DNA from 3 places in the Cellulosimicrobium sp. NPDC057127 genome. Region 1 is predicted to be linked to each of the others. Evidence: riboswitches for the same ligand, from Rfam matches in the RefSeq annotation. Region 1 holds a riboswitch; each other region holds the start of a gene.

Evidence for each region. A riboswitch is a leader RNA that binds a small molecule or an ion and turns the genes downstream of it on or off. The one in region 1 is predicted to bind thiamine pyrophosphate.
Region 2: linked by a shared signal. The riboswitch ahead of thiO (glycine oxidase ThiO) and the one ahead of thiD (bifunctional hydroxymethylpyrimidine kinase/phosphomethylpyrimidine kinase) in region 1 are both predicted to bind thiamine pyrophosphate.
Region 3: linked by a shared signal. The riboswitch ahead of ACFTZA_RS07555 (thiamine ABC transporter substrate binding subunit) and the one ahead of thiD (bifunctional hydroxymethylpyrimidine kinase/phosphomethylpyrimidine kinase) in region 1 are both predicted to bind thiamine pyrophosphate.

The regions. Positions count from the first base shown of each region.
Region 1 covers NZ_JBHUUP010000002.1:343,561-353,150, reverse strand. Annotated here, with positions in the region: gene argF (ornithine carbamoyltransferase) at 1-11, opposite strand, end outside; gene ACFTZA_RS03360 (acetylornithine transaminase) at 16-1,329, opposite strand; gene argB (acetylglutamate kinase) at 1,326-2,279, opposite strand; gene argJ (bifunctional glutamate N-acetyltransferase/amino-acid acetyltransferase ArgJ) at 2,276-3,487, opposite strand; gene argC (N-acetyl-gamma-glutamyl-phosphate reductase) at 3,484-4,572, opposite strand; gene ACFTZA_RS03340 (quinone oxidoreductase family protein) at 5,111-6,181, shown strand; gene ACFTZA_RS03335 (hypothetical protein) at 6,178-6,453, shown strand; gene thiD (bifunctional hydroxymethylpyrimidine kinase/phosphomethylpyrimidine kinase) at 6,423-7,325, opposite strand; TPP riboswitch at 7,318-7,415, opposite strand; gene ACFTZA_RS03325 (SDR family NAD(P)-dependent oxidoreductase) at 7,500-8,375, opposite strand; gene pheT (phenylalanine--tRNA ligase subunit beta) at 8,372-9,590, opposite strand, start outside.
Region 2 covers NZ_JBHUUP010000005.1:185,232-194,821, forward strand. Annotated here, with positions in the region: gene ACFTZA_RS07090 (ABC transporter ATP-binding protein) at 1-1,025, opposite strand, end outside; gene ACFTZA_RS07095 (DUF3817 domain-containing protein) at 1,150-1,575, shown strand; gene ACFTZA_RS07100 (ThiF family adenylyltransferase) at 1,572-2,918, shown strand; gene ACFTZA_RS07105 (thiazole synthase) at 2,985-3,728, opposite strand; gene thiS (sulfur carrier protein ThiS) at 3,809-4,045, opposite strand; gene thiO (glycine oxidase ThiO) at 4,051-5,370, opposite strand; TPP riboswitch at 5,360-5,462, opposite strand; gene thiE (thiamine phosphate synthase) at 5,506-6,249, shown strand; gene ACFTZA_RS07125 (hypothetical protein) at 6,399-7,055, shown strand; gene ACFTZA_RS07130 (OmpA family protein) at 7,061-7,705, shown strand; gene guaA (glutamine-hydrolyzing GMP synthase) at 7,776-9,377, shown strand; gene ACFTZA_RS07140 (VOC family protein) at 9,422-9,590, opposite strand, start outside.
Region 3 covers NZ_JBHUUP010000006.1:27,601-37,190, reverse strand. Annotated here, with positions in the region: gene ACFTZA_RS07585 (DUF6069 family protein) at 1-413, opposite strand, end outside; gene ACFTZA_RS07580 (sensor histidine kinase) at 615-1,898, shown strand; gene ACFTZA_RS07575 (response regulator) at 1,895-2,581, shown strand; gene ACFTZA_RS07570 (DUF4235 domain-containing protein) at 2,626-2,946, opposite strand; gene ACFTZA_RS07565 (ABC transporter ATP-binding protein) at 3,015-4,235, opposite strand; gene ACFTZA_RS07560 (ABC transporter permease) at 4,235-5,950, opposite strand; gene ACFTZA_RS07555 (thiamine ABC transporter substrate binding subunit) at 6,007-7,131, opposite strand; TPP riboswitch at 7,202-7,305, opposite strand; gene ACFTZA_RS07550 (ABC transporter ATP-binding protein) at 7,482-8,312, shown strand; gene ACFTZA_RS07545 (ABC transporter permease) at 8,309-9,590, shown strand, end outside.

The sequences.
Region 1 (9,590 bases):
CGCGTGGCCATCGGTTCAGTCCCTCGTCTCGGTAGGTTCGGTGGAGCCGGTGGCGGGGTCCGGCAGGCGCAGGCCGGCGAAGAAGGCGACGACGTCGCGGGCCTGGTCCGTGGTGAGGATCAGCGGCGGGGCGAGCCGGACCGCGTCCGGCGCGACGGCGTTGACGACGAACCCCGCGTCGAGCGCCGCGCGCGCGACGTCGGCCGCGACGGGCCGCGTGAGCTGCACCGCGAGTAGCAGGCCCCGGCCCCGCACCCCCGCGACGAGCGGGTTGCCCGCTGCCGCGACGCCGTCGCGCAGGAGCGCGCCGACGGTGCGGACGTTCTCGAGAAGGCCGTCGCGCTCGATCACGCCGAGCGTGGCGAGGGCCGCGGCCGCCGCGACGGGGTTGCCGCCGAACGTCGTGCCGTGCTGCCCGCGCCCGAGCAGGGTCGCGGCGCGCTCGCCGTACGCGAGCACCGCGCCGACGGGGAAGCCGCCGCCGAGGCCCTTGGCGAGCGTGACGACGTCGGGCACGACCCCGCCGCCGAGGTCCGGCTGCTGGTAGGCGAACCACGAGCCCGTGCGCCCGACGCCGGTCTGGACCTCGTCGAGGACGAGCAGCGCGCCGTGGCGCGCCGTGAGCTCGCGCGCGGCCGCGAGGTAGCCCGGCGAGAGCGCGCGTACGCCCGCCTCGCCCTGGACGGGCTCGACGACGAGCGCCGCGACCCCGCCGCGCGCGGCGACGGCGGCGTCCGAGAACGCGTCCTCGAGCGCCGCGACGTCGTCGAACGGCACGTGCTCGACGCCGCCCGGCAGCGGCTCGAACGGCTCGCGGTACGCGGCCTTGCTCGTCAGGGCGAGCGCGCCCATCGTCCGGCCGTGGAAGCCGCCCTCGAGCGCGAGGACGCGCGTGCGGCGGCCGCCGTCGTCGTTGCGGCGCGCCATCTTGAAGGCCGCCTCGTTGGCCTCGGTGCCCGAGTTCGTGAAGAACACGCGCGAGCCGGCGGGCGCGTCCGCGAGCGCGAGCAGCCGCTCGGCGAGCGCGATCTGCGCGGGCGTGCCGAAGAAGTTGGACACGTGCCCGAGCGTGCCGAGCTGCGCGCTCACCGCGGCGGTCAGCGTGGGGTGGGCGTGACCGAGGGCGTTGACCGCGATGCCGGCGAGGAGGTCGAGGTACCGCCGGCCGTCCGCGTCCCAGACGTAGGCGCCCTCGCCGCGCACGAGGACGCGCTGCGGCGGGCCGAACGTGTCCATGACGGCGTGCGTGTAGCGGTCGGTCCACTCCTGCACCGACCCGGACGCGACCGGCGTGGGGACGTGCGCGGTCGTGGGCTCGACGTCGTTCATGCGGCACCTCCGACGGGGTCGGGCACGACCATCGTGCCGTTGCCCTGGGTCGTGAAGACCTCGAGCAGGAGCGAGTGCGAAACGCGGCCGTCGATGACCGTCGCGGACGGCACGCCGCCCTCCACGGCGCGCAGGCACGCCTCCATCTTCGGCACCATCCCGGACTCGAGGGCGGGCAGCAGGTCCGCGAGCTCGGTGCGCGTGATCTGCGCGACGAGCGAGCCGCGGTCCGGCCACGACGTGTACAGGCCCTCGACGTCGGTGAGGACGACGAGCTTGCGCGCCCCGAGCGCGACGGCGAGCGCCGCGGCCGCGGTGTCCGCGTTGACGTTGAGCACCTGCGTCGGGTCGTCGCGGTCGGGCGCGATCGTGGACACCACGGGGATGCGCCCGGCGTCGAGCAGGTCCTGCACGGCGCCCGGGTGCACCTCGACGACGTCGCCCACCAGACCGACGTCGACGGGCTCGCCGGCGACCGTGGCGTGCCGTCGCTGCGCCCGGAGCAGTCCGCCGTCCTCACCCGACAGGCCGACGGCGTACGGGCCGTGCGCGTTGACGAGGCCCACGAGCTCGCGCGAGACCTGCCCGGTGAGCACCATGCGGACGACGTCCATCGCCTCGGGCGTCGTGACGCGCAGGCCGCCGCGGAACTCGGACTCGATGCCGAGCCGCCCGAGCATCGCGGAGATCTGGGGCCCGCCGCCGTGCACCACCACGGGCCGCAGCCCGACGCGGCGCAGGAACACCATGTCCTGGGCGAACGCCGCCTTGAGAGCGTCGTCGACCATGGCGTTGCCGCCGTACTTGACGACGACGAGCGCGCCGGCGAACTCCTGCAGCCACGGCAGGGCCTCGACGAGCACCTCGGCCTTCTGGTCGGGGCGCAGGTCGGTGCGCGTGTCGAACGCGTCGTCGTCGGGCGCGGGGATCGGGGTCTGCCGGTCGGTCATGAGGAGTACGCGCTGTTCTCGTGGACGTAGTCGTACGTGAGGTCGTTGGTCCACACGGTCGCGGCCGCGGACCCCGCGTGCAGGTCGATCTCGACGCGCACCTCGCGCGCGGCGGCCAGGTCGACGAGCTCGCGCGGCTCGCCCACTCCCCCGGCGCGACACACCTGCACGCCGTTGACGGCGACGTCGAGCGCGAGCGCGTCGAACGGCGCCACGTCCTCCGGCACCGTGCCGACGGCGGAGACGATGCGGCCCCAGTTCGGGTCGTTGCCGAAGATCGCGGCCTTGAACAGGTTGGACCGCGTGACGGCGCGCGCGACGGCGACGGCCGCGTCCTCGCTGCTCGCGTTCACCACGGTCACCGCGACGTCGTGGCTCGCGCCCTCGGCGTCCGCAACGAGCTGGCGCGCGAGCGAGCCGCACGCCTCGGTGAGCGCGTCGGTAAGCGCGTCGAGCGGCACCGTGACGCCCGACGCGCCGGACGCCAGCAGGATCACGGTGTCGTTGGTCGACATGCAGCCGTCGGAGTCGACCCGGTCGAACGTCGCGCGCGTCGCGGCACGCAGCGCGGCGTCCGCGGTGGCGGCGTCGACGACGGCGTCGGTCGTGACGACGCACAGCATGGTCGCGAGCCCGGGCGCGAGCATGCCCGCACCCTTGGCCATGCCCCCGACGGACCAGCTCGCGCCGCCGTCGGTCGAACCGCCCGCGGCCGCCTCGCGCACCACGTGCACGGTCTTGGGCACGGTGTCGGTCGTCATGATGGCGAGCGCGGCGTCCTCGCCGCCCGTCGTCGCCGAGGCCGGGTCGTCGAGCGCTCCCGCGGCGGCGTCGACGCCCGCGAGCAGCTGCTCCATGGGCAGCCGCACGCCGATGAGGCCGGTCGAGCACACGAGGACGTCGCCCGCCGACGTCGCGAGGACGTCGGCGACGTGCTCGGCGGTGCGGTGCGTGTCGGCGAAGCCGTCCGGGCCGGTGCACGCGTTGGCGCCGCCCGAGTTGAGCACGACGGCGCTCGCGCGGCCGTCGGTCACGGCCTGGCGCGTCCAGGCGACGGGGGCCGCGAAGACACGGTTCGTCGTGAGGACGGCGGCGGCGACGTCGAGCGGCCCGTCGTTGACGACGAGCGCGACGTCCTTCGCGCCGGTCGACTTCAGGCCGGCGGCGACGCCTGCGGCCCGGAAGCCCTGCGGGGACGTGACGGTCACGGGGCGACTCCCTCGGTGGTCAGTCCTGCGGTCTGCGGCAGGCCGAGCGCGATGTTCATGGACTGCACCGCGGCGCCCGCGGTGCCCTTGACGAGGTTGTCGATCGCCGTGACCGTGACGACGCGGCCCGCGGCGTGGTCGACCGCGACCTGGACGAGCGCGGTGTTGGCGCCGAGCGTCATCGCCGTGGAAGGCCACTGCCCCTCGGGCAGCACCTGCACGAACGGCTCGCCCACGTACGCGTCGTCCCACGCCTGGCGCACCCGCGCGGTCGCCTCCGCGGGACCGAGGGCGGCGACGTCGGCCGACAGCGGTGCGGTCACGGTCGCGAGGATCCCGCGGGCCATCGGGACGAGCGTCGGCGTGAACGAGATCCGCACGTCCGGCGCGCCCGCGGCACGCAGGTTCTGCACGATCTCCGGGACGTGCCGGTGGCTGCCGCCGACGGCGTACGGCTGGGCGGAGCCCAGGCCCTCGGACGCGAGCAGGTGCGGCTTGAGCGACTTCCCCGCGCCCGAGTAGCCGTTCGCGAGCACCGCCACGACGTCGCGCGCGTCGACCACCCCGGCGGCGACGCCCGGCTGCAGGCCGAGCGTCACGGCGGTCACGTTGCACCCGGGGACGGCGATGCGTCGAGCACCCGCGAGACGTTCGCGCTGGCGCGTCTCCCGCGCACCCGTGCCCGGGTCCTGCGTGAGGAGCAGCTCGGGCAGGCCGTACGGCCACGTCCCGGCGTGCACCGAGCCGTAGAACTGCTCCCAGTCCGCCGCCGACTCGAGCCGGTGGTCGGCGCCGAGGTCCAGCACGAGCACGTCCTCGGGCAGCTGCGCCGCGATCTCGCCCGACGCGCCGTGCGGCAGCGCGAGCACCACGACGTCGTGCCCCACGAGGTGCTCGACCGTCGTCGGCAGCAGCACGCGGTCCGCGAGGGAGCGCAGGTGCGGCTGGTGCGTCCCGAGCAGCGACCCCGCGCTGCTGTGCGCCGTGAGGGCGCCGATCTCGACGTCGGGGTGCCCCGCGAGCAGGCGCAGCACCTCGCCCCCCGCGTACCCGGACGCTCCCGCGACCGCGACTGTGACCGTCATATGCACAACTATACATAGTTATGCAAGGCGCTCGGCCCGCTTCAGCACGCGTGGACGGGTTCGCGACCGGGTCGCACCGTGCGCTCGGGCTGGCGCGCCGTCACCTCGCGCGATCGTCTCGCGTTCTCGCGCACGGCTCTGACGCCCTTCGCACACGACCCGACCCCGCCGCTCGTCCTGACACCCAGCTTCTCGTCCCGACCACATCGCATCTGGGTGCGCGATCCGCGGTGCCGACCCCGTCCGTCGTAGGTCGCAGGCCGAGGAGGTCCTGGCTCGCCGCAGCCGCGCGCGGGTCGCGACGCGGGCGGTGCGCCGCGCGCGGGCTGCCGTACTGCCGGAACCCACGGGACGTCGCACGGCCTCGATCGATGCCAGGGCGAGACGAGGCCGGGCGGGGCGGGTCATGTGCGAAGGACGTCAGCGCCGCGCTCGAGAAGGCGAGACGACGGGCCGGGGTGACCGCGCGGCAGTCCGAGCACGTCAGCCGCCCCGCCCACCCGACCCGACCACGACGCCCGACCCTAGGCTGGGGTCCATGCACGCGATCGTGGCCCGCGAGGCGGGTGGCCCCGAGGTCCTGGAGTACCGCGAGCTGCCCGACCCGGAGCCGGGACCGGGCGAGCTGCTCGTGCGCACGGCGGCGTCGGGCGTCAACTTCGTCGACACGTACAAGCGCGCCGGCGTCTACCCGGTGACGTACCCGCACGCCGTCGGCAGCGAGGGCGCAGGGACGGTGGTCGCGGTCGGCGAGGTTCGCGACGGCGACCCCGAGTTCGCCGTCGGGGACCGTGTCGTGTGGACGGAGGCGCCGGGCTCGTACGCCGAGCTGACCGTCGTGGCGGCGCGCGAGGCGCTGCACGTCCCGGACGCCGTGTCGTCCGACGACGCGGCCGCCGTCGCGCTCCAGGGTCTGACCGCGCACTACCTGTGCACGTCGACCTACCCGGTCCGTCCGGGCGACCGGGTCCTCGTGCACGCGGGCGCGGGCGGCGTCGGCCTGCTCCTCACGCAGATGGTCGTGGCGCGCGGCGGGCACGTCCTCTCGACCGTCTCCACCCCGCAGAAGGCCGAGCTCGCGCGCGCGGCCGGCGCGGAGCACGTGATCGAGTACACCGCGTTCGGCGACCTTTCCCACGACCTGCCCGAGGTCGTGCGCGGCCTCACCGGGGGCGAGGGCGTGGCGGCGGTCTACGACTCGGTGGGCAAGGACACGTTCGACGCGTCGCTCGCGAGCCTGCGGCGGCGCGGGACGCTCGTGCTCTTCGGCGGGTCGTCCGGCCAGGTGCCGGCGGTCGACCCGCAGCGGCTCAACGCGGCAGGGTCGGTGTTCCTCACGCGGCCGAAGCTCGCCGACCACACCGCGACGCGCACCGAGCTCGAGGAGCGTGCCGCCGAGGTGCTGGGTGCCCTCGCCGGCGGCACGCTGCACGTGCGGGTCGGTGCGCGGTTCGCGCTCGCCGACGCCGCGGCGGCCCACCGGGCGCTCGAGGGCCGCGCGACGACGGGCAAGGTGCTCCTCCTCCCCGACGGTCCCGGCGACGACGACCTGGGCAGCGCGGGCGACCCTGCCGGAGGGGCGACGGACGCCACGGGGGCCGACGCGTGAGCTGGAGCTGGGTGCCGCCGCGTCCCGGCGAGGAGGACGGGTCGGACGGCGGCCCCTCGCCCGCGCTGCGCACGGCCGTGACCGTGCTCGCCGTCCTGCTCACCGGCGCGCTCGTCGCCTACTACCTCACCGTCGGCGTGCGTCAGGGCGAGGACCGGTGCGTCGCCGAGCGGCCCGGGGGCGTGAGCGTGGACCAGGTCGAGTCGCGCTGGCGCTGGTGGCCGCCCGGCACCGAGTGCGTCTACCCGACGGGTTCCGGCGTGCGCGTCTGACCCGCCGGCACCAGCGCGTGCAGGTGGTCCACGGGGCCGCGCCCACCGCCCACCCGGAGCGCCTCGGCCGCGCGCAGCGCGCCGGACAACCACACCTTCGCCTCGCGCGCCGCCTCCGCCCAGCTCGCCCGCTGCGGCCGCAGCGCCGCGAGCGCCGCGGACAGCGAGCAGCCGGTGCCGTGCGTGTGGCGGGTGGCCACGCGCACGGCGTCGAACACCGTGACGCGCCCGTCGACGTCCACGCCGCTCGCGCCCGGGACGGGCTCGACGAGCGCGTCCGGTGAGGTCGCGCCGTGCAGGTGCCCGCCCTTGAGCAGGACGGCGCTGCCGCTCTCGCGCGCGAACGCCCGCGCCTGCTCGAGCGACTCGTCCCACGTCGCGGCGGTCGCGGCCCCGCGGAGCACGCCGAGCTCCGGGAGGTTGGGGGTCAGCACGTCGGCGCGCGCGGCCAGCTCGCGCACGGCCTGCTCGGCGCCGACGTCGAGCAGCCGGTGCCCCGACGTCGCCACCATGACGGGGTCGAGCACGACGTACGGGGGCGCGCCCCCGGCCGAGCGCCGGCTCGCCGCGAGGTCGTCGAGCCAGGCGCCGATCTCCCGCGCGTTCGGCTCGTCGGCGACCATGCCGATCTTCACGGCGTCGATCTCCACGTCGTCCGAGACGGCGTCGAGCTGGGCGCGCAGGAACGCCGGCCCGGGCACGTGGACCGACCGCACGCCGTGGGTGTTCTGCGCCACGAGGGCGGTGGTGACCGCCATGCCGTAGGCGCCGTGCGCGCAGAACGACTTGAGGTCGGCCTGGATGCCGGCACCGCCCGTGGGGTCGGTGCCGGCGATCGACAGGACGCGGGGGCGTGCGGGGGCGAGCGTCATCGGCGGACATCCCTTCGCTGGTACGAGCCAGAGCAGGTTCGACGGGTGTGATCTCAGCCCCGCGGTCGCGGGGCACCCCGTGTCGGTCGCCTCATGCTAGCGGGCCGGTCCGGCCCCGACGCACGAGGGCGCGCCCCGTGCGGAGCGCGCCCTCGTCCCGCCCGTGCGTCCGGGTCAGCGCCGCGGCAGCTCGCCCGGCATCGGGTCGCCTTCGCCCCAGCGCGTCACCCGCAGACGGCGCCCGTCCTGCCCGGGGACGTCCTGCCCGCTACGGGCGGCCTCGTCGAGCGCCGCGCGCAGCGACTCGGGCGAGTCGTGCGTGACGCGCACGAACGAGCCGGAGAACGCGTCGAGCCCGCCGCCCGCGATCGCGACGACCATCTCGACCGTGCGCTCGACGGGCGTCCACTCCGTGCGGCCGGCGTGCATGGCCATCGAGGCGGTCATGTCCGTCTGCACGACGCCCGGCGCGACCTCGAACGTGCGCAGACCGAGCGCGTGGCCCGAGCGGTGCATGTTGGTGCCGAGCCGCAGGAGCGCCGTCTTGCTCGCGTTGTACGCGCTGGCACCCGTGGAGTCGTGCGAGCCCGCGCCGCTGTTGAGGTCCACGACGCGGCCCCCGCCGCGCGCGAGCATGCCCGGGACCACGGCCCGCGAGAGCAGGAACGGTCCGCGGACGTTGGTCTCGAGCACGGACCACCACTGGTCGGGGTCGGCTTCCCACAGCGGCACCTCGGCGTCCACGCGGCCCGCGTTGTTCACGAGCAGGTCGATGCAGCCGAGCTCGGCCACGGCCGACGCCACCGCCGCGTCCACGGCCTGCACGTCCGTGACGTCCGCCGTGACGACGACGGCACGCCCGGCCTGCGGACCGAGCCGGCCGACCTCCGCGGCGGTCTCGTCGAGCCGCCCCGCGTCCCGCGCGAGGAGCGCGACGTCGAGGCCTGCCGCCGCCAGGCCGACGGCGACGGCCCGGCCGATCCCGCGTGACGCTCCCGTGACGAGCGCGGTCCGCGCCGGCGCGACGGTCGTGCCGTCCCCGGCGGTCATGCGCGCAGCTCCGCTCCGACCCGCTCGCGCGCCGCGGCGACGGCACCCTCGCGCACCCGCGCGACGTCGTCGGCGGTGAGCGTGCGGTCCGCCGCGCGCAGGCGCAGCGAGAAGGCGAGCGACTTGCGGCCTGCGCCGACCTGCTCGCCCGTGAAGACGTCGAAGAGGCTGAGCTCCTCGAGGAGGTCGCCCGCACCCTCGGCGACCGCGGAACGCAGCGCCGCGGCGCTCACCCCGGAGTCGACGACGAACGCGAGGTCCTCCTTCGCCGCCGGGAACGCCGAGACGGGCGTCGCGGTGACCGGTTCGTCGTCCGACCCGGCGAGCAGCGCGGTGAGGTCGACCTCGAACGCCACCGAGCGGGCCGGCAGGCCGAGGTTCTCGAGCACCTTGGGGTGCAGCTCGCCCGCGTGCCCCACGACGGTCCCGTCCGCGAGCGCGAGGCGCGCGCACCGTCCGGGGTGCCACGGGGCACGCTGGGTGTCGGCGGTCACGACGACCTCCACGCCGGCGCGCTGCGCCACGAGGCGCGCCGCGTCGAGCGCGTCCGTCCAGTCGGCCGGCCGACCCGCGCCCCACCAGCCCGCGGGCTCGCGGCGCCCGACGAGCACGCCGGCGACGTGCCGCGGCTGGTCCGGCACCGCGCCGGCGAGCGCCGCGAGGGCGTCGTCCGACGGGCGCGCTGCGGGCGGCAGCGCGGGGGCTGCACCGGCCCCGGCGCGCGGCAGGGTCACGAGACCGATCTCGAACACCGCGACGTCGGGCAGGCCGCGGCCGACGTTGCGGCGCGCCGTCTCGAGCAGCGTGCTCAGCAGGTCCGTGCGCATGAGCGGACGGTCGTCGGCGATCGGGTTGGCCAGGCGCAGCGCGCGGCGCCGCTCGTCGTCGGCAGGGACGCGGAGCGCGTCGAGCTCGCCCTCGCCGACGAACGGGTAGCTGAGCGTCTCCACGAGACCGGCCTCCGCGAGCGCCCGCGCGACGGACCGCCGCACCGCCTGCTCGCGCGTGAGGCCGCGGCCGCCCGGGGCGGCCGGGAGGACCGACGGGATCGCGTCGTAGCCGACGAGACGGGCGACCTCCTCGACGAGCTCGGCCGCGCCCGTGAGGTCGGGGCGCCACGACGGCGGCGTGACGGTCAGGGCACCGGGCTCGGCGGCCTGCTCCTCGACCGTGGCGCCGAGCGCGCGCAGCGACTCGACGACCTGCTCGGTGGTG
Region 2 (9,590 bases), on a different contig from region 1:
GGCACGGGCGCGGTGGCCGGGTGGGCGCCCGCGGCCGGCACGACCGCGAGCACGCGCACGATCTTGCGCGCCGCGACGTGCGCGCGGGTCGCGATGTTGAGCATCTGCGTCGCGACCTGCAGCGGCCAGCCCAGGAACGCGGCGTACCCGTAGAACGCGACGAGCTGGCCGGGCGTGATGTCGCCGCGCAGCGCGGCCGTCGCACCGAGGTAGACGACGAGCACGACGAGCAGGCCCGGCAGGAGGACCTGGAGCGCGTCGAGGGTGGCCTGCGTGTGCGCGACCTTGACCCCGGCCACGCGCACCGCCTGCGACTGGCGCGCGTACCGGCTCACGAAGACGCTCTCGCCGCCGATCCCGCGCAGCACGCGCAGGCCCGAGACGGTGTCCGCGCCGAGCGTCGTGAGCCGGCCCTGCGCCTCGCGCTGGGCGGCCTGACGCTGCTGGAGGGGCTTGACGAGCAGGGCGAGCACCGCCGCGACGGCGGGCAGGCCGAGCACCACGACGAGCCCGAGCTGGAGCGAGGTCGAGAGCATGACGACCGCCACGACGACGTACGCCCCGAGCGCGCCGAGGAACTGGCCGAGCATGGAGAAGAGCTGGCCGACGCGCATCGCGTCGCTCGCCACGGTCGACACGACCTCGCCGGTCGGCAGCTCCTCGGTGATCGCGTCCCCCGAGCGCGCGGTGACGTCGCCCACGAGCTGCGATGTCGTGAGCGCGGAGCGGAGCCAGTTGGCGATGTCGAGGCGGTGCCCCACGACGCCGGTCACGACGACGCCCATGCCGAGGGCGAGGAGCAGGCCGGCCCACCGGAACAGGTCCGGGCCGAAGCCCGACGACAGGCCCTCGTCGAGCGCGCGGCCGAGCATGTAGGGCTGGAGCGCCTGGGACGCGAAGTTCGCGAGACCGAGCAGGACCGCGCCCGTGAGCACGGCGCCCTGGCGCCGCGCGAGCCACAGGAGGTAGCGCGTGGGCCCGCGCAGGTCGGGCGTGCCCGGATCGGGCTGAGGAAGGGGACGCACGGTGTTCTACCCTAGGTTCGGCGTCTGACAGGGGCGACGGATTATCGCGGCGCGAGCGCGTCACCGCGTCGTCGGCCCCGCCCGCCGGCGCCGGCGCGAGCCCGGAGTGAGGAACACAGCAGCCATGACCAGCCCCGAACCGACCACCGACCGCGTCGCGGCGGCCCCCACGGCCGAGGACGCCGCGCGGACGGCCATCCGCAAGGCGCGCGGCGCGCTCGCGCGCTACCGGGTCCTCGCGATCGTCACGGGCGTGATGCTGCTCGTGCTGTGCGTCGAGATGCTCGTCAAGTACGGGATCGGGGCGTTCGCGGACGTCGAGCCGTTCGTGCGCTACGTCGAGTGGGTGCCGTTCGCGCACGGGTGGATCTACGTCGTCTACCTCGTCACCGTGCTGGACCTCTGGGCCAAGATGCGGTGGGGCTGGGGCCGCCTGGCGACGATGGTGTTCGCCGGCGTCGTGCCCGTCATGTCGTTCGTCCTCGAGAAGAAGGTGCACGCCGAGGCGGAGTCCAAGCTCGCGGTGCTGGAGGAGCGGTACGCGTCGTGAGGCGTGCTGACGCCCCCGACCTGCCCGCGGTGCCGCGCCTCGCGCCGCTAGTCGCGCCGGGCCGCGAGCTCACGACCGAGGAGCTCGAGCGGTACGCCCGGCACCTGTCGCTGCCGGGCGTCGGGCCCGACGGGCAGCGTCGTCTCGCGGCGGCGCGCGTGCTCGTCGTCGGCGCGGGCGGCCTCGGCAGCCCGGCCCTGCTCTACCTGGCCGCGGCGGGCGTCGGCACGATCGGCATCGTCGACGACGACGCGGTCGACACCTCCAACCTCCAGCGCCAGGTGATCCACGGCGACGCCGACGTCGGCCGCCGCAAGGTCGACTCGGCACGCGACACGATCGCCGACGTCAACCCGCACGTGCGCGTCGTCGCGCACCCCGTGCGCCTCGACGCGAGCAACGCGCTCGACGTGCTGCGCGGCTACGACGTCGTCCTCGACGGCGCCGACAACTTCCCCACGCGCTACCTCGTCTCGGACGCCGCGGAGGTCCTCGGCATCCCGGTGGTGTGGGGCTCGATCTACCGCTTCCAGGGCCAGGTGAGCGTGTTCTGGGGGCGTCCGCGGTACGCCACGGATGGCGCCGCCGACGTCACGGACCACGGTTCCGGCGCGCCGTCGCGCGGGGTGACGTACCGCGACGTCTTCCCGGTGCCGCCGCCCCCGGGTGCGGCGCCCGACTGCGCGACCGGCGGCGTCCTCGGCGCGATGTGCGGCACCCTCGGCTCGGTCATGGCGACGGAGGCGCTCAAGCTCGTCACCGGGTCGGGGACGACGCTGCTCGGCCGCCTCGCCGTCTACGACGCGCTCGACCTCGCGTGGCGCGAGCTCGCCGTCGGCCCCGACCCCACCCGCGAGCCGGTGACGAAGCTGCTCGCGGGCGACGACGCGTACGCGGCCTTCTGCGGCCTCGCCCCTGCGGTCCCGGCGCTCGCGGGCGCGGCCGTGCAGGGCGGTCCGGGGGACGCTGCGGCGACGTCGTCGGAGGTGAGCGCGCGCGAGGCCGCGGAGCTGCTCGTGACCGCGGACGCGGCCCGGCCCGCCCCGTACCTGCTCGACGTGCGCGAGGACTGGGAGGCGCAGGTGCGACCGGTGCCCGGCGCGACGCTCGTCCCGAGCGGCTCGTTCCTCGGCGGTGTCCCCGGGGGCCCGGACGACGCCGCCCGCGCCGCCGTCGCCGCGCTGCCGGACGACCGGCCCGTGCTCGTCGTGTGCGCGGTCGGCGCCCGCTCGGCGCGCGTGGCCGACGTCGCGCGCGCGGCGGGCGTGGACGCCCGCTCGGTCGTCGGCGGTGTGCCGGCGCTCCTCGCCGAGCTCGCGGCCGCACCGCCCGCGCCGAGGTAGAGGGTTTCCGGCGAGGTAGAGGGAGATTCCCCTCTACCTCGGGAAGAACCCTCTATCTCGCGAGCGTCACAGGGCGAGGTCGAGGCGACCCTGCGGCGACGAGCTCGCGAGCGCGCCCTCGCGCCGGGGGATCCGGCCCGCGCCGGCCGCCAGGCGCCCGGACTCGACGGCGAGGCGCATCGCGTGCGCCATGCGGACCGGGTCGGCGGCCCGGGTGACGGCCGTGGCGAGCAGCACGCCGTCGCAGCCGAGCTCCATGGCGAGCGCCGCGTCCGACGCCGTCCCGATCCCGGCGTCGAGGATCACCGGGACGCGCGCCGCGCCGGCGATCGCCTCGACGTTGCGCGGGTTGAGGATGCCGAGACCCGTCCCGATCGGCGCGCCCAGCGGCATGACGGCGGCGCACCCGACGTCCTCGAGCCGGCGCGCGAGGATCGGGTCGTCGTTCGTGTACGGCAGCACGACGAACCCGTCGCGGACGAGCTGCTCGGCCGCCTCGACGAGGCCGATCGGGTCGGGCAGGAGCGTGACGTCGTCGGCGATCACCTCGAGCTTGACCCACTCGGTGCCGCACGCCTCGCGCGCGAGCTGCGCGGTGAGCACGGCCTCGCGCACCGAGAAGCAGCCGGCGGTGTTGGGCAGCGCGCGGATGCCGAGCCGGTGGAGCAGGCCCCAGATGCCGGCATCCGTCGAGCCCGCACCGCCCGGCCGCACCGCGACGCGGCGCATCGCGACGGTCGTCAGCGCGGTGCCCGAGGCGACGAGTGCGTCCTCGAGCGTGAGCAGGTTCGCGGCACCGCCCGTCCCCATGACGAGGCGCGAGCCGATCGTCGTGCCGGCGACGACGAGCGGGTCGGCGCCGTCCGTGGTGCTGGTCGTGGTCACGGGTCTCAGCCTCCCTGGACGGCGGTGACGATCTCGACGCGGTCGCCCGGCGCGACGACCGTGCTCGACCACGTGCCGCGCGGCACGACGGCGTCGTTGATCGCGACGGCGACGCCCTGCGGTGCGCCGTCGGCGACGTAGGCGGGTGCGAGCGCGGCGACGAGCGCCTCGACGCCGACCCGGCCGTCGAGCGGGTACGGCGCGCCGTTGACGAGCACGGTCGGGGGAGCGGTCTCGGTCATGGGTCTCACCTCGGGGTGGCAGGGGTCGTGGAGGTCGCCGCGCGCGGCCCGAACCCCGGGTTGTGCGCCAGATGCGGCCCGTCGTGGCGCGCGACCCGGGGTTCGGCGGCTGGGGGCAGGGCGCGCGGCCCGAAGCGGTCCGGACGCGCGGGGACGAGCGCGGCGGCGACGTCGTCGGGCAGCGTCGTGCCCGTGAGCCCGGCGACCACCGCGTCGGCCGTGACGGGTGCGAGCAGGACGCCGTTGCGCCCGTGCCCGGTCGCGACGTGCAACCCCGCGACGTCCGTGGCGCCGACCAGCGGGAGGTTGTCCGGCGTCGCCGGCCGGGCGCGCGGCGTGACGTCGACGAGGGCCGCCTCGTCGAGCCCGGGGACGAGGGCGCGGGCGTCGCGCAGGAGGGCGAAGACGCCGCCGGCCGTCGCGCGCCGGTCGTCGGGGTTCTCCTCGGACGTCGCCCCGACGACGATCTCGCGGTGCCCTGCGCGCGCGCCGTCGGGCACCGGGTCGCGCGGCACGACGTACACGGGGCGGCCCTGCACGAGCCCCCGCACGACGTGCTCGAGCCCGAGGTCCGGCCCGGCGTCGAGCCGCAGCGTCTGGCCCTTCACCGGCCGCGTCGGTACGCGCACCTCGGGCACCTCGGCGACCAGCGCGCCGGACTCCCAGCCCGCGGCCACCACGACGGCGCCCGCGCGGTGGACCCGGCCGGACCCGTCCCGCGCGCCGGTCACGCGACCGCTCGCGTCGCGCTCGAGCCCCACGACGGCACGCGGCACGACGGCGCACCCCGGGGACCGCTCGACGGCGCGGCGGAGCGCGGCGCACGTCGCGCGCGGGTCGACGGCGTGGTCGCCCGGCGCCCAGGCGGCGCCGGCGAGGCGCGGCCCGAGGAGCGGCTCGCACCGACGGGCGTCGGCGGTCGTCAGCTCGTGCGAGCCGAGGCCGTGCTCGGCGTGGAGGCGGAGCACGCGGCGCAGCACCGCGAGGTCGTCGGTGTCGTAGGCGACCGTCAGCGTCCCGGCGTCGCGGAGGCCGACGTCCGCTCCGGTCGCGTCCTGGAGCGCCGCGGCGAACCCCGGCCAGCGGGCGGCGCCCGCGAGGTGCAGACGCAGCGCCTCCTCCTCGCCGAAGTCCGCCTCCGTCACGGGTGCGAGCATCCCGGCCGCGGCGTGCGCGGCGCCGTCGCCCGGCGCCGGGTCGAGGACGACCACGGTGAGGCCGGCCGCTGCGGCGTGCCACGCGACGGCGAGCCCCACGATCCCGCCGCCCACGACGACGACGTCGCGTGCGGGGTCGCCGGAGGACGGACGGACGTGCCGGTGCATGTGCGCTCCCTTCGCTGGCATGACCCAGATCAGGTTCGACGGTCGGCTCCTGCGCCCTCTCAGCCCCGTGCGGGGCTCCCGTGCTCACGGACACCGTACCTGGCCCGCCGGAGGTGCGGTCCTACACTCCGTCGGGTGAGCACCCCCACCACGGGCGTCGCGGCGCCCGCGTCCGCGCCCGCCACGGCCACCGCGACCGCCGCACGTGCCCGGCTCGCCGACGCCCGCCTCTACCTGTGCACCGACGCGCGCGAGGAGCGTGGCGACCTCGAGGACTTCCTCCACGCGGCGCTCGCGGGCGGCGTCGACGTCGTCCAGCTGCGCGACAAGACGCTCGACGTCGCGCGCGAGCTCGAGCTCCAGGAGACGGTTGCGCGCGTCGCGGCCGAGCACGGTGCACTGTGGGCGGTCAACGACCGGGCCGACGTCGCAGGGCTGACGGGTGCGCCCGTCGTGCACATGGGCCAGGGCGACCTGCCGGTCCCCGCGGTCCGCACGCTGCTCGGCGCGGCACCCGTGCTCGGGCGCTCGACGCACTCGGCGGAGCAGGCCGCTGCGGCCGAGGCGGACCCGGACGTCGACTACTTCTGCGTCGGGCCGCTGTGGGCGACGCCGACGAAGCCGGGGCGCGCCGCCGTCGGGCTGGACCTCCTGCGCGAGGTCGCCGCCGGCGCGCCGAGCACGCCCTGGTTCGCCATCGGCGGGATCGACGCCGGGCGCCTCGACGCGGTGCTCGACGCCGGGGCGACGCGCGTCGTCGTCGTCCGGGCGATCACGCAGGCGGCCGACCCCGAGCGGGCTGCGCGCGAGCTGCGCGACCGGCTCGGCCGAGGTGCGTCGGGACCGGTCAGCGCGGCGCAGGAGCCGGTGAGCGGGTGAAGTCGCGGCCGCGGGGAGTCCTCCCCATCGTCCGCGCTTCTGGCCGCCGCGGGCCGTGTGCGATGCTCGCGGCGGTCGCGTGCCGCCGTCGCCGCGCGCCGATCCCCGAGCCGACCTCGAGCCATCTCGAGCCCCAGGACAGGAGAACCATGCCCAGCACGCGTCCGGCGGCCGTCGCCGTCGCCGCAGTCCTCGCCCTCACCGTCTCGGGCTGCAGCCTCGTGCGCGGCGCGGACGAGACCGCACCCTCGTCGGGCGCCCCGGCGGCCGAGGAGAGCACCGCGGCGGTCGACGGGGTCGGCACGGCCCGCGTCGCGGACGGCGTGATGGCGGAGCAGACGGTCGACGCGCCCGGCGAGGGGGACGCCGGCACGCTCACCGTGACGATCCGCGAGCTCGCGGTCCAGGGCGGCACGATGACGCTGCGCTGGGCGCTGCGCTGGGACGACGACGGAGCCGCCGGCGACGCGAGCATCAGCTACTACGACATGGGCGTGGAGCCGGTCGTGACGGTCACCGACCCGGCGAACCTCGTCGCCTACCGGCCGCTGTGCACCGAGGGCGCGTGGCAGCCGGACACCGAGAGCGTCGCCGAGCGCGGGTCGGCGCAGTCCCGCTGCCAGGCGACCATGCTGGTGTCGCCGCTCGAGAACGTCTTCTTCGACTTCCCGAACCACGGCACCGTCGAGGCCTACGCCGTCCTCCCGGCGCCCGAGGAGCGCGTCGAGACCCTGGACGTGCTCCCGGCCGAGGGGCTGCCCGCGTTCACCGCCGTCGAGGTCACGTACCTCGACGACGCGGCGTGACGGGCGTGCGCGACGCACCGCGGCACGCGGTGCTCGTCGCGGCGCTGGCGGGCGCGCTCCTGGTGCCCGCACCCGCGGTCGCGTCGTCCGGCACCACGGACGACGGCGCGGGCACCGCCCTGCCCGAGGACGTCGTCGAGCACCTCGCCGAGGACCGCGAGCGCATCGAGGCCGCCGACGTCACCGAGGCGATGCGGGCGGACGCCGTCCTCGACCTGCACCCGGCGGACGCCACGTTCCCCCTCGACGTGCAGGACGCCACGACGCGCCTCGAGACGACGCGCGAGGAGGACGAGACGACGACCGTCGTCCTCACCGCCGACCTCATGTTCGCGTTCGACTCCGCCGAGCTCTCCGCGGAGGCGGCCGACGCGCTCACGGAGCTCATCGAGCAGATCCCGCGGAGCGCCGCCGTCGCGGTCGACGGGCACACCGACGCGCTGGGCACGGACGCCCGCAACGACGAGCTCTCGCTCCAGCGGGCCGAGGCGGTCGCGAGCGTCCTGCGCGCCGAGCGGCCGGACCTCGCGCTCACCGTGACCGGTCACGGCAGCCGCGTGCCGGTCGCCGAGAACACGCTCGACGGCGAGGACAACCCTGCCGGTCGCGCGCTCAACCGGCGCGTGGAGCTGTCGTTCGCCGCCGGCTGACCAGGGCCTCGCGCCGTGCCCGGGCACGGCGCGAGGCGCCTAGAATCGTCCGGTGACCTCCGCGCCCGACGTGCCCCCCGCCCCGCCGACCGACGCGACCACGCCCGTCTCGACGCCCCGCCCGGTGCTCGTCGTCGACTTCGGCGCGCAGTACGCGCAGCTCATCGCGCGCCGCGTCCGTGAGGCGAACGTCTACTCCGAGATCGTGCCGCACACGGCCACGGTCGAGCAGATGGTCGCCAAGGACCCGGCCGCCATCATCCTCTCGGGCGGGCCGTCGTCGGTGTACGCGACGGGGGCGCCGTTCGTCGACCCGGCGCTGTTCGACGCCGGGGTGCCGGTGCTCGGCATCTGCTACGGCTTCCAGGCGATGGCGAAGGCGCTCGGCGGCGACGTCGCGCAGACGGGGCTGCGCGAGTACGGCGGCACGGAGGTGTCGGTCCGCGAGGCGGGCGTGCTGCTCGCCGACACCCCCGAGAACCAGACGACGTGGATGAGCCACGGCGACTCCGTCCACCGCGCACCGGACGGCTTCGAGGTCCTGGCGACCTCGTCGGGCTCGCCCGTCGCGGCGTTCGAGGACCGTGCGCGGCGCCTGTTCGGCGTGCAGTGGCACCCCGAGGTCAAGCACTCGGCGCACGGCCAGGCCGTGCTGGAGCGCTTCCTGTACGACGGCGCGGGGCTGCGGCCGGACTGGACCGCCGGCAACGTCATCGCGGACCAGGTCGCGGCCATCCGCGCGCAGGTCGGCGACGCACGCGTCATCTGCGGGCTGTCGGGTGGCGTCGACTCGTCCGTCGCGGCCGCGCTCGTGCAGGAGGCCGTCGGTGACCAGCTCACGTGCGTGTTCGTCGACCACGGCCTGCTGCGGGCGGGCGAGGCGGAGCAGGTGGAGCGCGACTTCGTCGCGGCGACGGGCGTGAACCTCGTCGTGCGCGACGAGAAGCAGCGGTTCCTCACGGCGCTCGCCGGGCACAGCGACCCCGAGACCAAGCGCAAGATCATCGGGCGCGAGTTCATCCGCGTGTTCGAGGACGCGGCGCGCGACATCGTCGCGGACGCCGGCGAGCACGGCCAGGAGGTCAAGTTCCTCGTCCAGGGCACGCTGTACCCGGACGTCGTCGAGTCCGGCGGCGGCGAGGGCGCCGCGAACATCAAGAGCCACCACAACGTCGGCGGACTGCCCGACGACCTGCAGTTCTCGCTCGTCGAGCCGCTGCGCACGCTGTTCAAGGACGAGGTCCGCGCCGTCGGGCTCGAGCTCGGCGTGCCCGAGGCCATCGTGTGGCGCCAGCCGTTCCCCGGCCCGGGCCTCGGCATCCGCATCGTCGGCGAGGTCACCGCGGACCGCCTCGACACCCTGCGTGCCGCCGACGCGATCGCGCGCGAGGAGCTCACCAGGGCCGGTCTCGACCGCGAGATCTGGCAGTGCCCGGTCGTGCTCCTCGCCGACGTGCGCTCGGTGGGCGTGCAGGGCGACGGCCGCACGTACGGCCACCCGGTCGTGCTGCGGCCCGTGTCGTCCGAGGACGCCATGACGGCCGACTGGACGCGCCTGCCCTACGACGTGCTGTCCCTCATCTCGACGCGCATCACCAACGAGGTGCCGGAGGTCAACCGGGTCGTGCTCGACGTGACGAGCAAGCCCCCGGGCACCATCGAGTGGGAGTGACGGCCGGGCTCACGTCCGCGGGGGAGTGACCGCTCCGCGCGTCGTCAGAGCGGGGCGAGCCGTGCCTTCAGCAGGCAGAACTCGTTGCCCTCGGGGTCGGCGAGGACGTGCCACTGCTCCTGGCCGGTCTGCCCGATGTCGGCGGGTCGAGCGCCGAGCGCCAGGAGGCGTTCGAGCTCGGCGTCCTGGTCGCGGTCGGTGGGGTTCACGTCG
Region 3 (9,590 bases), on a different contig from region 1:
GCCGCGAGCACGGCGACGGACCCGGCGCCGATGCCGCCGAGCGGGCCGAGCATCGACACGAGCAGCACGACGGCGCACGTCACGAGCCAGGCGCGCTCGCCGCGCGCAGGGGTGTCGCGGCGCAGGCGTGCGAGCAGCGCGCGCACGCCCCAGCCGAGCAGGCCGACGAGGAGGCCGGCCACGACGACGTCGACGAGCCCGACGGCGCGGGTCGCCGCGCCGGACCGTGCCGCGACGTCGACGCCGGCGGCCGTCCCGACGAGCAGGACGACGGCGGCGACCGCCGCCGCGGCGAGCGGGACGGACCAGCGGGGCACGCGGCGTCGTGCGTCCGGGACCGGCGACCGCGCCCCCGACGGCGTCCCCGACGGTGCGGTGGCCGGGTGGTGCGGGACGTTGCGGGTGGTGGTCATGGTGACCTCCTTCCTCGCGCGGCCGTGGCCGCGACCGGCACCGTGCCGGCGCCACCACGCTCGCCGCACGACCGCGGGTGCCGCGCCCTCCGGGAGTCCACGGCGGCCCCTGCGTCCGGTCGTCCCACCCCCACCGGCCGGACGACGAGCCCCGACCTTGGTCGGTGGTCCCGGGGCGGGGCCGGGCCTAGCGTCCGTGGCATGAGCGCACCTCTTGGCCCCCCGGTCGTCCCCCAGGACGCAGCACCTCGCGGGACCGTCGGCGACTGCCCTCCGCTCGCGGCACCGCCCGTCCTCGCGACCGCGTCCGCGCGCCGCGACCCCACCGCGCGGGTCGTGCCCTGGCCGGTCGCCGCCGGCGCGTGGGCGGCCCTGACGGTCCTCACGCTCCTCGCCCTCGTGCCCGCGCTGGAGGACCCGCTCTCGACGACGGTCCTCGGCAGGGGGCTCGACGTCGCGGTCGCGGTCGCCGCCCTCGCCACCGCGCCGCTGCTGCTCACGCGCCGGGCGGTACCGGCCGCCCGCGTCCTGGCCGGGCTCGCCGCCGTCTCGGGGGCGGCGACCCCGGCGTCGACGCTCTCGACGCTGCACGTCGCGCGCTGGTCCGCGCTGCGCACCGCCCTGCCGGTCGCGCTCGCGGGGGCCGCCGGCCACGCCGTCCAGGCGCTGTGGCGGCCGGTCGCCCTGCCGCTCGGCTGGTGGCTGCTGTGCGTCCTGGCGGTGCACGCCGCGCTGCTCGGGTGGGGAGCGTACGGGCAGGCGCGGGCCGACCTCGTGCAGTCGCTGCGCGAGCGGGCGCGCCGTGCGGAGTCCGAGCAGGAGCACCGCGTCGCCGAGGCGCGGCTCGCGGAGCGGGCCCGCATCGCGCGCGAGATGCACGACACCCTGGCGCACCGGCTGTCCCTGCTCGCGGCGACGGCGGGCGCGCTCGAGTACCGTCCGGACGCCTCGCCCGAGCGGCTCGCCGCGGCCGCAGCCCTGGTGCGCGAGGGCGTGAGCACCGCGCTCGAGGAGCTGCGCGACGTCGTGCGGGTGCTGCGCGCCGTCCCCGACGACGCTCGCGGGGCCACGCCCCTCGGCCCGCAGCCGGGGCTCGGGGACGTGCCGCGCCTCGTCGCCGAGGCGCGCGCGGCGGGCGGGGACGTGACGCTCGACCGCACCGGCGACGCCGAGCCGCCGAGCGCCGTCGCGGTCGCCGCCTACCGCACGGTCCAGGAAGGGCTGACGAACGCGCGGCGGCACGCCCCGGGGAGCCCGGTCGTCGTGCGCCTGACGGTCGCCCCGGGAGAGGTGCGCGTCGTCGTGTCCGACGCCGGACCGCGGCTCGTGCCGTCCGGCGCCCCGGCCGCCGGGGGTGGTGCGGGCACGGGGCTCGTCGGCCTGCGCGAGCGCGTCGCGCTGCTCGGCGGGCGCCTCGACGCCGGTGCGGGTCGCGGTGGCGCGGAGGGGTTCGTCCTCGACGTGCGTCTACCGTGGGACGCATGAGGGCTCCCGACGGGCCGGGCGACGGCGAGCGTCCCACACGTCTGGTGATCGTCGACGACGACGCGCTCGTGCGCTCGGGCCTGCGCCTCATGCTCGACGGCGCCCACGGCATCGAGGTCGTCGGCGAGGCGGGCGACGGCGGGCAGGTCGCGGCGGTGCTCGACGCGCACCCCACGGACGTGGTGCTCATGGACCTGCGCATGCCGGGCGTCGACGGGATCGAGGCGACGCGGCAGGTGCGGGACCGTCCCGGGGCGCCGGCCGTCGTCGTGCTCACGACCTTCGACACGCAGGAGGAGGTCGCCGGGGCCCTGCACGCCGGGGCGTCGGGGTACCTGCTCAAGGACATGCCGCCCGAGCGCATCGTCGCGGCGGTGCGGGCGGCGGCCGCCGGGGAGCCGGTGCTGTCGCCGGAGATCGCGCGGCGGCTCATGGCCTCGGCCGCGGACGCCGGCGGGGCGCGCGGCCGGGCGCGCACGGCACTGGGCCGGCTCACCGAGCGCGAGCGCGACGTGGCGGTCGAGATCGGCCGCGGCGCCACGAACGCGGAGATCGGCGCGCGCCTGTACCTGAGCGTGCCGACCGTCAAGGCGCACGTGTCGAACGTGCTGCTCAAGCTGGGCGTGGAGAACCGGACCCAGGTGGCGCTCGTCGTGCACGAGGCGGGCGCCGACGACGGCTGAGGGCGGCAGGGCCGCTCGCGCCGCGTCAGGGCCGGTGCGGCCGGTCAGTCGCCGGGCCACTCCCCCGTCCACTTCTCGAACACCCGCGCGCCGCCCCGGTCGATGAGCGCCTTGACGACCGCGTAGATCGCGCCCTGGATCAGCGACGCGACGACGATCTCCTTGAGCGGGTACTCCGACTGCAGCGGGCTCGGGGCGTCCCTGCGGTCGCCGGGGCCCACGCGCTTGTAGACCTGCTTGAACACCTGGCCGGCCACGAGACCGCCGAGGATCGACGTCACGATGCCGACCGGGCGGTAGAGGATCTTCGCGGACTTGCTGCCGTGCTTCTCGGGCAGGTGCTCGCCGATCGATGCGTCGCTCATGTCTCGACGCTAGGACGAGCATCGTCCCGTCGCGCGCCGAACGGGTGGCCGAGCGGTCGACGGAGCGCTCACCCCGGCACGACGGCGCACCCCGACGGCTCGACCGCGACGTGCACGACGTCGCCCGGCCGCGGCGGCTCGTCGTCCCCACCCGCGAGCGCCACCACGCGCGTCGTCGCGGTGCCGGGCGTGCCGGGCAGCACGACGTCGACCGTGACCTCCGTCGCTCCGCGGCGGAACACGCTGCCGACAACGGTCCCCTCCCACGTGTCAGCACCACGCGCCGCTCCCGTGCGCTCCGGCGCTGACAGCCCCGTCGGGGCGGCGACGTGCAACCCCCGCGGCCCGACGGCGAGCACGGTGTCCCCCGTCGTGTCAGCACCACGCGCCACCCCGCCGAGCTGGCGTGCTGACAGGTCCGCGAGCGGCACGAACGCCTGGTAGCCGAGGAACTCCGCGACGCGGCGCGACGCGGGGGCGCGCCACAGCTCCTCGGGCGGAGCGACCCGCAGCACCCGGCCCGCGTCCATGACGGCGACCCGGTCGGCGACGGTGAACGCCTCGTCGTGGTCGTGCGTGACGAAGACGGCGGTCGTCCCGGTCGCGCGCAGCGCCTCGCGCAGGTCGAGCGCGAGCCGCTCGCGCAGGCCGCGGTCGAGCGCGGACAGCGGCTCGTCGAGCAGCAGCAGGCGCGGCCGGGGCGCGAGCGAGCGCGCGAGCGCGACGCGCTGGCGCTCGCCGCCGCTCAGCGTCGTGACCGGACGCCCCTCGTACCCGGCGAGCCCGACGACGTCGAGCAGCTCCCGCACCCGGGCGTCCCGCTCCGCCCGCGGCCGGCCCGCCAGCCCGTACGCGACGTTGCCCGCGACGTCCCGGTGGGGGAACAGCTGGCCCTCCTGGAACATGAGCCCGAACCCGCGCCGGTGCACGGGCACGCCCGCCAGCCCCTGCCCGGCGAAGGCGACGGTGCCCGACGCGACGGGCTCGAGCCCGGCGACCGCGCGCAGCAGGCTCGACTTGCCGCACCCGCTCGGCCCCAGCAGGGCGAGCACCTCGCCCGGCGCGACGTCGAGGTCGACGCCCGCGACCGCCGTCGTCCCGGTGTCGCGGCGCCCTGTGCCCGCGTAGCGCACGACGACGTCGCGCACCTCGAGCCCGCCCGTCGCCCGCTCGTCCGTGGCGGCTGCGGACGGGCGCGCGGACGCCGGCGCGGGCGGCTCCGTGGGTGCGTCGACGGGCGCGTCGACGGGCACGTCGACGGGTGCGGGGACGGCCGGTGGTCGCACCATCAGAACTCTCCTCCGGGTCGGTCGCCGCGCAACCGCTCGGCGAGCAGCATCACGGTCGCGGTGAGCAGGGCGAGCACGACGCTCGCCGCGAGCGCCATGCCGTAGTTCTCCGCACCGGGCCGGCCGATGAGGCGGAAGATGACGACGGGCAGGGTCGCGGTGTCGGGGCGCGCGAGGAACGACGTCGCGCCGAACTCGCCCAGCGACACGGCGAACGCGAACCCGACGGCGAGGCCGAGCGAGCGTGCCGCGATCGGGGCGTCGACGGTGCGGAACACGCGGCCCGGGGCCGCCCCGAGCGTCGCCGCGGCCTCGCGCAGGCGCGGGTCGATCGCCCGCAGCGTCGGCAGGACGGTGCGCACGACGAGCGGTACGGCGACCACGGCCTGCGCGATCGGCACGAGCAGGCCGGAGGTGCGCAGGTCGACGTCGAGCCCGAGCGGCCGGTCGAGCGTGATGAGGAAGCCGAACCCGACCGTCACGGCCGACACGCCGAGCGGGAGCATGAACACGGAGTCGAGGGCGCTGACCGCGCGCCGTCCCGCACGCGCGCGCGGCCGGCGCGACACGACGAGCGCGACGAGCCCGCCGATGACGACGGCCAGCAGCGTCGCGAGCGCCGCGGTGCGCAGCGAGTTCCCGGCCGCCTCCCACACGGTCACGGACAGCGCGTTGCGCCCGCCCGTCGTGCCGAGGTTCGCGTAGTTGTCGAGGCCCCAGCCGCCGTCGGGTGTGCGCAGCGACCGGACGACGAGCGTGCCGAGCGGCAGCCCGACGAGCACGACCACCACGACTGCCGTGAGCGCGGTCGGGACGAGGCTGCCCGTCGGACGGCCGTCACGCCACAGCCGCAGCGGCTGCGCGGCGCTCGCCGCGGAGGACAGGTGCAGCGCCCGCTCGCGGCGGGTCCGCGTGCGGTTCGCGACCGTGAGCGCGGCGGCGACCACGACGAGCTGCACGACCGACAGCACGGCGGCGGCGCGCAGGTCGAGGAACTGCGTCGTGCGGACCCAGATCTCGGTCTCGATCGTGCCGTAGCGGATGCCGCCGAGCACGAGCACGATGCCGAACGCGGTGGCGCAGAACAGGAAGACGATCGACGCGGCGCTCGCGATCGCGGGCGTGAGCGCCGGCAGGGTCACGGTGCGGAACGCGCGCCACGGGGTGGCCCCGAGCGCCCGCGCGGCCTGCTCGGCCCGCGGGTCGAGGTGCTCCCACAACCCGCCGACGGTGCGCACGACCACGGAGTAGTTGAAGAACACGAGGGCGAGGACGATCGCGGCGAACGTCTCGTCGAGCCCGAGGAACCCGAGCGGCCCGCCCTGCACGAGGAGGGATCGGAACGCGACGCCGACGACGACGGTCGGCAGCACGAACGGCACGGTGACGACCGCCCGCAGCACGCGCCGCCCGGGGAACCGGCACCGGTACAGCACGTACGCGCCGGGCACGCCCAGCAGCACGGAGAACGTCGTCCCGAGCACGGCCTGCCACAGCGTGAGCCCGACGATCCGCCACGTCCGCGGTTCGGAGAACGTCTCCGCGAAACCGGACAGGTCGAGCGCGCCGTCGACCACGAACCCGCGCGCCACGAGCGTCGCGACGGGCCACGCGAAGAACACCCCGAGGAACGCGAGCGGCACCGCCGCCGCGACGCCCCACAGCACCCCGCGGCGAGCACGCGACCAGCCACCGCCGAGCACGCGGTCAGCCACCGGATCCCGTCGGATCCGGTGGCCAGTCCCGTGCTCGGCGGGCAAGGGGGCGGTGATCAGCCGACGACCGTCGCCGTCCACGCCTGGATCCACTCGTCGCGGTTCGCCGAGATCTTCTCGGGCGCGACGTCGAACGGCTCCTCGGAGAGGGGCGCGAACTCGGCCCAGCCCTCGGGCAGCGCGACGGAGTCGTCGGCGGGGTACATGTACATCTGCTCCGGGACGTCGGCCTGGAACGCCTCGCTGACGAGGAAGTCGACGAGCTCGCGCGCGCCCTCCGGGTTCTCGGCGTTGGCGAGGACGCCGGCGTGCTCCACCTGGCGGAAGCACGTGTCGAGCAGCGCGCCGGTGGTCGACGCGGTGCCGTCCTCGGTCACGGTGAAGGCGGGCGAGGTGGAGTACGACAGCGCGAGCGGTCGCGGTCCGGCCCCCTCGGCGCCGGAGAAGTCGACGTAGTAGGCGTCGGACCAGCCGTCGACGACCTTGACGCCGTTGTCGCGCAGGTCGGCCCAGTAGTCCTCCCAGCCGTCCTCGCCGAAGGCGCCGACGGTCGCGAGGAGGAACGCCAGGCCGGGCGACGACGTCGCGGGGTTGGTGACGACGAGCAGGTCGCGGTACTCCGGCTTCGTGAGGTCCTCGAGCGTCACGGGCTCGGGGATCCCCTGCTCGGTGAACCACGTGTGGTCGACGTTGATGCAGACGTCGCCGAGGTCGACGGGCGTGAGCTCGCCGTCGCCGATCGTGTACTGCGCCGCGGAGTCGGACAGCCCGGCCGGCGTGTACGGCTCGAGGACGCCCTCGTCGATCGCGCGGGACGCGAACGTGTTGTCGATGCCGAAGACGGCGTCGCCGAGCGGCGCGTCCTTCGTGAGCACGAGCTGGTTGACGAGCGCGCCGCCGTCGCCGGGCGCGACCTGCTCGACCGTCAGGCCGCTCTCCTCCTCGAACGCGGCGAGCACGTCCTCGCTCACTGCGAACGAGTCGTGGGTGACGAGCGTGACGGTGCCCCCCGCACCGCCGTCCGTCCCGTCCGCCCCGCCGGCGTCCTCCGTGCCCCCTCCCCCGCACGCGGCGAGCGCGAGGAGCGCGAGGCTCGTGCCGCCGGCGACGGCCAGCGCGCGGGCGTGGCGGACGGGGCCGGTCGCCGTGCCGGCCGTCGGGCTGGTCGTGGTGTGTCGCACGTGTGTCCTCCCTGGACGTTCAGGAGGGGTTCCACCGCCGCGCGCACGGCCGGACGGCCGGCGCGCACGGGTGGTCGAGATCCCGACTTCCTCCACCGGTGCTAACCGGATCAGGTTCGAGGGTCTGCGGTGGTCCGCACTCTCAGCTCCCGGGGAGCTCCCCTGTCGTTCCCCACGAGCCTACACCGCGCGCCGGACCCTGAGCGCACCCTGAGCGCCACCCGGGAGCCGCCTCGGGGGACGACCAGGGAGCGCTCCGGGTCGTCCCCCGATGCCCGGCCGTGCGGCGCGACGAGAGGGTCGTCACGACCCGGCGTCCCGCCGGGCTCCACGCACGGGAGGCAGGAACGATGAGCAGCGAGGCGTCGGGCACGACGGCGGTCGCGACGGGCCGTGGCCTGGTCAAGACGTACGGGCGGGGGACGACGAGCGTCCGGGCCCTGGACGGGGTCGACGTCGACCTGGAGCGAGGACGGCTGACGGCGATCATGGGCCCGTCGGGCTCCGGCAAGTCGACACTGATGCACTGCCTGGCGGGTCTGGACACCCCGACCTCGGGGACGGTCGTGCTGGACGGCGAGACGGTCTCGTCGATGAGCGAGCGCCGGCTGACCCGCCTGCGCCGGACCCGGATCGGCTTCGTCTTCCAGTCGTTCAACCTGGTCCCGACACTCACGGCCGAGGAGAACATCACGCTGCCGCTCGCGATCGCGCGCCGGCCCGTGGACCGGGCGTGGTTCGACCAGGTGGTCGACGCCGTGGGCCTGCGCCCCCGGCTGGGTCACCGCCCGGCGGAGCTGTCGGGCGGCCAGCAGCAGCGCGTGGCGTGCGCGCGGGCGCTCGTGTCCCGGCCCGCCGTCGTGCTCGCGGACGAGCCAACCGGGAACCTGGACTCGCGGGCCGCCGCCGAGGTCCTGTCGTTCCTGCGGACCTCGGTCGACGACCTCGGGCAGTCGGTCGCGATGGTGACGCACGACCCGATCGCGGCCTCCTACGCCCACCGCGTCCTCTTCCTCGCGGACGGCCGGGTCGTGCGCGAGCTGCGCGACCCCGACCCGCAGGCCGTGCTCGACACTCTCGGTGCGATCACGCCCGCCCGCCCGGCACGGCCCGCCGCACGCCCCGACGCACCGTCCGGCACGCCGTCGGACGCCGGGCACGTCGCGGCGGTCGCCCGATGATGGGCCGGATCGCGCTGCGCGGCGTGCGCGCGCACCGCGCCCAGCTCGTCCTGTCGGTGCTCGCGGTGACGATCGGCGTCGCGTTCGTCACGGGGACGTTCGCGCTGCGCGCGATGCTGTCGTCGACCTTCGAGGACATCGTCGCGTCGTCGGTGCAGGCCGACGTGTACCTGCGCGGGACCGTCACGGCGTCCTCCCCGGCGGGCGCGCCGGCGGACGGGGCCGCCCCCGCCGACGCGGTGCGCGCCCTCGTGCCGGCCGACCTCGCCGCCACGGTCGCGTCGCGCGACGACGTCGCGCTCGCGCTGCCGGAGGTGAGCGGCCCCGCGGTGCTCGTGGGCGCCGACGGCACCGCGGTGCTCAGCACCCAGGCACCGAGCTTCGCGACGGCCTACGACCCGCGCGACCCGGGACCGCGCGTCGTCGACGGCCGCGCACCCCGCGGCCCGGGCGAGGTCGCGCTCGAGTCGGCCACGTTGGAGGCGTCCGGGCTCGCCGTCGGCGACCGCACCGACGTGGTGCTCGGGGACGACGTGCGGCCGGTGGACGTCGTCGGGGAGGTCTCGCTGTCCGCGCCGATGGCGGGTGCGACGATGGTCCTGCTCGACCAGGCCACGGCGTCGGCCGCGTACGCGCCGGACGGCCTCGTCCCGACGGTCGCGGTGCACGCCGCCGACGGCACCTCGCCGCAGGCGCTGCGCGACGCGCTCGCCGACGCGGTCCCCGGCGGCGTCGAGGTCGTCACCGGCGACGCGCTGCGCGCGGAGACGTCCGACGCGATCGCCGAGCAGCTCGGCTTCGTGTCGACGTTCCTGCTCGTGTTCGCCGCCCTCGCGCTGTTCGTGGGGACGTTCCTCATCGCCAACACCTTCGCGATGCACGTGCGGCGCCGGACGCGCGAGCTCGCGCTGCTGCGCGCGGTCGGCGCGTCACCGGCGCAGGTCTTCCGGTCGGTCGTCGCGCAGGCGGCCGTCGTGGGCGCGGTCGGGGCCCTGCTCGGCGTGGCCGCGGGCTTCGGGCTGGCCGAGCTCGCCCGGACGGGTCTCGGCGCGGTCGGCATGGAGCTCGACGGCGCCCTGCCCGTGACCACCGCGGGGATCGTCGTCCCCCTCCTGGTCGGCGTGCTCGTGTCGGTCGGCGCGGCGGCGCTGCCCGCCCGGCACGCCGCGCTCGTCCGTCCGGTCGAGGCGATGCGGCAGGACGCCGCCTCCGGGCCCGGCCGTACGAGGCCGCTGCGACTCCTGTCCGGGGCCGCCGCGCTGCTCGGCGGGGTCGCGC